One region of the Peribacillus sp. Hz7 genome, then DNA from elsewhere that is predicted to be linked to it. Evidence: a T-box and tRNA genes for the amino acid it is inferred to sense, from the RefSeq annotation. Region 1 holds a T-box; the other holds one or more tRNA genes.

Evidence for each region. The T-box of region 1 lies ahead of glyQ (glycine--tRNA ligase subunit alpha). A T-box ahead of a tRNA ligase gene usually reads a tRNA of that ligase, here a tRNA-Gly.
Region 2: it has a tRNA-Gly gene. The T-box ahead of glyQ (glycine--tRNA ligase subunit alpha) is inferred to sense a tRNA for this amino acid. The anticodon was not compared.

What each region holds. Positions count from the first base shown of each region.
Region 1 is NZ_JBHHJV010000010.1:28,991-32,414, reverse strand. It holds gene era (GTPase Era) at 1-805, shown strand, start outside; gene ACE199_RS14325 (YqzL family protein) at 906-1,049, shown strand; gene recO (DNA repair protein RecO) at 1,085-1,837, shown strand; T-box leader at 1,886-2,064, shown strand; gene glyQ (glycine--tRNA ligase subunit alpha) at 2,208-3,104, shown strand; gene glyS (glycine--tRNA ligase subunit beta) at 3,091-3,424, shown strand, end outside.
Region 2 is NZ_JBHHJV010000017.1:47,309-50,732, forward strand. It holds gene queG (tRNA epoxyqueuosine(34) reductase QueG) at 1-736, opposite strand, end outside; gene ACE199_RS18240 (B3/B4 domain-containing protein) at 829-1,497, shown strand; tRNA gene ACE199_RS18245 (tRNA-Gly) at 1,646-1,719, opposite strand; gene ACE199_RS18250 (HAD family hydrolase) at 1,950-2,741, opposite strand; gene ACE199_RS18255 (short-chain fatty acid transporter) at 2,988-3,424, opposite strand, start outside.

The DNA of each region.
Region 1 (3,424 bases):
TATGAGTGATAAGCCCCAAACAACGAGAAACAAAGTACAAGGTGTATTAACATTGAATGATTCCCAAATGATTTTTATAGATACGCCAGGTATTCATAAGCCGAAGCATAAGCTTGGCGATTTTATGATGAAAGTTGCGACTAACACACTGAAGGAAGTCGATTTGATCTTATTTATGATTAATGCGACAGAAGGATATGGTCGCGGTGATGAGTTCATTATTGAAAAATTAAAAAATGTAAACACACCTGTTTTTTTAGTTGTAAATAAAATTGATGCGGTTCATCCTGATGAACTGCTGCCGCTTATTGAGCGCTATCAGCGTTTATATCCTTTTGCATCTGTTGTACCGATTTCAGCTCTAGAAGGAAATAATGTGGAGACGTTGCTCGCGCAAATTAAAGATCATCTACCAGAAGGACCGCAGTTTTATCCAGCAGATCAAGTGACTGATCATCCGGAGCGGTTTATTATTTCCGAGTTAATTCGTGAAAAAGTGCTTCACTTAACACGTGAGGAAATCCCTCATTCTGTTGCTGTTGTAATCGATTCGATTAAAAAAATGGACAATAGTGAAACGATTAATGTCATGGCAACCATTGTAGTCGAACGAGACTCACAAAAGGGAATTGTCATCGGCAAACAAGGAAAGATGTTGAAAGAAGTCGGAAGTCGTGCTCGAATTGACATTGAAAATTTATTAGGCTCAAAAGTGTTTTTGGAGCTATGGGTCAAAGTGCAAAAGGATTGGCGCAATAAAGCAGGCCAGCTCCGTGATTATGGGTTTAATGAGGACGAGTATTAATTAGCAAATTTTACGCTTCATGAAAGTAGAAAATTAGGTCAAGCTATTCGTAAGGTTGGAAATGAACATATGCTAGTTAACATGAAAGGTGGGCCTTATGATGTTGGATTTTACCTGGAAAGTGTTTAGTGAAACAGGTAATGTGGACACTTATCTTCTTTTTAAAGAGATAGAAGTCGAAAAACAGGAAAGAGCCGAGCAGTCAACTGAGGAGCTAGCAAATATTGATTTTCCTGTTTCCTAACGTTTAGTTAGGCGAGAATTGGTGGTGTCTTTATTATGTTTCAAAAATGTGAAGGCATAGTCATTAGGCGATCCGATTATGGAGAGAACAATAAAGTCATCACGATTTATACACGTGAATTTGGAAAAATAGGTGTTATGGCAAGAGGAGCAAGCAAGCCTAATAGCAGGCTTGCTTCTGTTACGCAATTATTTTGTTATGGTTATTTTCTTGTAACGCCTTCAACAGGTCTTGGGAGTCTACAGCAAGGTGAAATGGTAGATTCTATGCGTTTTATACGCGAGGACTTATTTGCGACAGCTTATGCCTCTTATATTATTGAATTATTGGATCGAAGCGTCGATGATAAAAAGGCGAATCCATACTTATTTGAGCTTTTATATCAAACGTTACATTACATAAATGAAGAATATGACCCAGAGGTGTTAAAGTTTATTTTTGAAATGAAAATGCTTCCGGTTAATGGGATTCATCCTGTATTAAATCAATGTGCAGTCTGCGGAGAAACAGAAGGTGTGTTTGCTTTTTCACTTCGGGAGGCAGGGTTTATTTGTCATCGCTGTTTTGATAAAGATTCCTATCATTTAAAACTATCGCCGGCTGCGGTTAAGTTGTTACGTCTGTTTTATTATTTTGATTTATCACGCCTTGGCAATATTTCCATCAAGCCGGAAACGAAGAAAGAGCTGCAAACGATTATTGATGCCTATTATGAAGAATATTCCGGACTTCACTTGAAATCAAAAAGATTTTTAAAGCAGTTGGATTCGATGAAAGATTTGCTTTAAGGTTGACTTTTTTTACTTTGTTGGATAGAATACAATCATCTAAAATATGAAGTTGCGTTGATGGAAAGGAGTACCTGTCTTTCTCCATAAAAGCGAGCCTGGGATAGTGGGAGCCAGGATATGGACATTCAGGGAAGGGCGTTCCGGAGCATGATATTTAACAAAAGAGGTCATTTCCTTAGAAATGACAATTAGGGTGGAACCGCGGGTAAACTCTCGTCCCTATGCTTACATTTTGGCATAGGGACGGGAGTTTTTTGTGTTACGTAGGATATGGCAGGTAGTCTCTTAAAATTGGCAAGTAAATAGCCAAATCCAGCAGGGAAGGCGACAAATTTCATTTTCGCTTTAAAAATTTGGAGGTGCAGGAATGAATATTCAAGATATGATTTTAACGTTACAGAAACATTGGTCTGAACAAGGCTGTATTTTAATGAATGCTTATGATGTGGAGAAAGGTGCAGGCACAATGAGCCCTTATACATTTTTACGAGCGATTGGACCAGAGCCGTGGAATGTAGCATATGTGGAGCCATCACGTCGCCCTGCGGATGGACGCTATGGTGAAAACCCAAACCGTCTGTATCAGCATCATCAATTCCAAGTGATTATGAAGCCATCGCCAGACAATATTCAAGAGTTATATTTAGATTCTTTAAAAGCTCTTGGAATTGACCCGCTTCAGCATGATATTCGTTTCGTTGAAGATAACTGGGAAAACCCTTCATTAGGTTGTGCAGGCCTTGGTTGGGAAGTATGGTTAGATGGAATGGAAATTACACAATTTACGTATTTCCAACAAGTTGGTGGACTTGAATGTAAGCCTGTTTCGGTTGAAATTACATATGGAATTGAGCGTCTGGCTTCTTACATTCAACAGAAAGAAAATGTATTCGAGTTAGAGTGGACAGATGGTTTTACTGTACGCGATATTTTTGGTCAGCCTGAATATGAGCATTCTAAATATACGTTTGAAACGTCGAATCTAGATATGTTATTCCAACTATTTACGATGTATGAAGCAGAAGCACAGCGTCAAATGGAAGAAGGACTTGTTCACCCAGCTTATGATTATGTGTTGAAATGTTCTCATACATTTAATTTGTTAGACGCAAAAGGAGCCATTTCGGTTACAGAAAGAACGGGATATATCGCTCGCTGCCGAAATTTAGCGCGTAAGGTTGCCAAAACCTTCTACGAAGAGCGGGAAAAATTAGGCTTCCCGATTTTAAAAGTGAAAGGGGAGAATGCAAATGAGCAAGCGTAATTTATTGTTGGAAATTGGTTTAGAAGAATTACCAGCACGTTTTGTGACATCATCAATGAACCAATTAGCGGATAAGGTTCAAAAATGGTTCACAGAAAAAGCAATCGAATTTGGTGATGTTCAAGCTTTTTCAACACCTAGACGTTTATCGCTTCTTGTTACGGATGTGGCAGAAGCACAAAAGGATATTGAAGAAGAAGTAAAAGGACCAGCTAAAAAAATTGCCATGGATGCGGAAGGCAATTGGTCAAAAGCAGCAATTGGTTTTACAAAAGGTCAAGGACTGACAACAGACGACATTTATTTCAAAGAAATTAAAG
Region 2 (3,424 bases), on a different contig from region 1:
CGGTCTGACATGTATCACATCCATACAAACGATTCCCAATTTTAGAACGAAATTCGTCTGGCAAGAAGCCTTTTGTTTGAGTTAAAAAAGCGATACAACGCTTTGCATTTAACTGTCCGCCTTGTACAAGTGCTCCCGTTGGACAAACATCTACGCATTTATTACACGTCCCACATTGATCTTCCATCGGTTGATCGGGTTCAAAAGGTACATTCGTAATCAAATCACCTAAATATACATACGATCCAAACTCTGGAGTAATGATCATCGTGTTTTTCCCGCTCCATCCAATGCCAGCACGCTCAGCTACTGCTCGATCAGACAATTCCCCTGTATCAACCATTGATTTCGTTAATGCATTCGGTATTTTCTCTTTAATAAACGATTCGAGTAATTGTAACTTCTCTCTCAACACAACATGGTAATCCGTTCCCCAAGAAGCTCGACAAAAAATACCACGTCGTTCTCCTTTTGTACTTAACGGAGCATCCTTCATTTTAGAAGGATAGGCTAACGCAATGGAAATAATCGATTGCGGATGTTCTATAATTAACTCTGGCCTTACTCGCTTTTCAATATTGGGCTCCTCAAATCCAGACTGATAATCTAATGTTTGCTGCTCTAATAAACGATTCCTTAACGAATCAAACGTCGAAGCCGTCGTAAAACCGATTTTATCGATACCAATTTCTTTACTATAAGCAATTAGCTCTTTCTTCAATTCTTTCATATACATCTCTATTCACCTTCGTACGTAAAAGTCTGTATTATGTTCAACCATTTCCATCTATGTTAAACTATTTTCAATCATTTTTGGAGGTGAAACACTTGGAAACAACCATTGCTGACAATCTTAAAGAAAAAATTCCACACTTTAAAGTCGGAATCATTACATACAACGATATCGAAGTCGGACTATCCCCTCAAATGTTAAAAGGAAGATTGCAACTATTTCAAGAATCTTTATACTTTGATCTTCAAGAAAAAGAATGGACGGATTTCGACAAAATTCAAGAATGGAGAAATGTCTTTAAATTAATAGGAACAAACCCGTCAAGATATCGCCCATCTGCAGAAGCACTGTATCGCCGCATCCAAAAACAAAATTATTTATCACCTGTGCATTCAGCCATCGATTTAAATAACTTCTTTTCCCTTTTATTCGAAGTACCTATTGGCATCTATGACCGCGCTAAGCTTACAGGAGATATAACGATTAAAATTGGTGAACACGGGGATACATATATGGGGCTTAACGGTCGAATGAACTCTATGGAGCATATGATTACGTCCGTTGATCAAGAAGGGCCTTTCGGCAGCCCATTTGTAGATTCCGAGCGTACAAAAGTAACGGAAGAAACAAAACAAGCCTTACAAATTATTTATTTCACTCCTTCTACTTCAATAGAAGAAGCTGATAAGCAAACAAAATCTTTACTAGATATGTTTCTGCAAATTCATGGCGGAAAAGGGCATTACTCGATTTCAACTAATTAAATAAAAAAGCGTATCTCCCAAATCGATGATAAGGCGATACGCTTTTTTCCAACTATAAATATAGCAGTTTTTTACATTTATAAAATTTAAAAAACGCAAAGCTTCGTTCTCTCTATGTAACGAAACTCTGCGTTATCAACGTATGTAATGGAGCGGGTGAAGGGAATCGAACCCTCATCATCAGCTTGGAAGGCTGAGGTTTTACCACTAAACTACACCCGCATTTTGAAGGTTTATGTTGAACTTTGTCGAATCAACATAAGTAATTATATATCGAAGTTTATAAGAATGCAATAGCTTTATTAAAAAAAAGTAAAATTCACATAAAGTTTTGTAAAGCAGAGCATCTTCCACATCCTTACTTCATCGCAATGGCACATAAAAACAGATTTTAGTGAATTCTCAGCGCAGCTAAAAAAAGACTTCGGCAATCATACCGAAGTCCTTTCCTTTTATTTATTCTTTAGTTCTTCAAGAATCGGATAAAGTTCTTCCAAATGAATAATTTCATAATCTGGTACAACTTCATTGCGTTCTTTATTATGACGATTAATCCAAACTGATTTAATTCCTGTTCTTGAAGCACCAAGAATATCTGTCATTAAATTATCTCCGACCATAATAACTTCGTCTTTATTTAGACCAATTCGCTCTAAAGCATGTTCAAAAATCGTTTGATCAGGCTTTCCTCTGCCAAATGCCCCAGAAATGATAATTTCATCGAAATAAGGCACTAATTCAGGCGTAATCGTCAACTTTGTATTTTGTAAATCTGGAGAACCATTTGTTAATAGCAATAATTTATATTTACCTTTTAGCTCATCTAACACTGTAAATGTTTCATCATAAATAAAAGGTTTTTTGCGACGCTCTGCTGGGAAACGCTCTGCGAGTTCCGATCCAAATGCCTCATCGTCAATCCCTAAAGCCTTTAACCCGCGTGTCCATGCCTCTGTACGATAAGTCGGTACAATCTCCGCCATTTTACGGAAATCATCTGTATCATCTAAGAAATTTCCCCATAGCCCTTCAAAAGGATTAATACCGATCATTTGTGTAAATTCATACGTCTCATATGAAGCATACAGCTCTCTTGCTTCCTTTCGAACTGCTTCTTCAAACTCTTCAACATCTACTCCATATTTCTCTTTTGCCACAAGACATGTTGCTACAAACGCTTCTTTAACACTCTTTTGATCCCACAATAATGTATCATCTAAATCAAAAAATACTGCCTTCACCATAGCTGTAACCTCATTTCTTTCACAATAATCTCACTATTTTAATAATAAACTACACGAATGTGAAAATAAATAACTATTGAAAAAAAGATAGACGAGCTTAATGAAAGCGATGCAGAAATCCTCCTGCATAATCTCTAAAAAAGACCTCAACATAATCGTTGAAGTCCTTGATAACTCAATCATTCATTTACTATAAGGGCTATGTGATATAACACTTCACATTACCATTATCATCCAATATACCCATCATAAAAAGTAAAAGACGGCAGAAATAAAAATCCCTGTTATACACATGATTACTAAACCATACCCCATAATATCCTTTGCTTTCAAACCGGCAATGGCTAATGCTGGCAATGCATAGAATGGTTGAATCATATTCGTCCAAGCGTCTCCCCATGCAACAGCCATCGCTGTTTTCGGTAAAGAAACTCCTAAATCTTTTGCAGCCTCTAACATAACAGGAGCTTGTACAGCCCACTGTCCTCCACCTGAAGGTACAAAGAAGTTTACCAAACCTGCACTCCATAACGTGAACATATGGAATGTATTCTCATTTGAAATAGATATAAACGCATTAGATAAAATCCCAGCTAGTCCTGAAGCGGTCACAATACCCATTAACCCTGCGTAGAACGGAAACTGAATAATAATTCCACTTGCACTTTTAACTGAACTTGAAA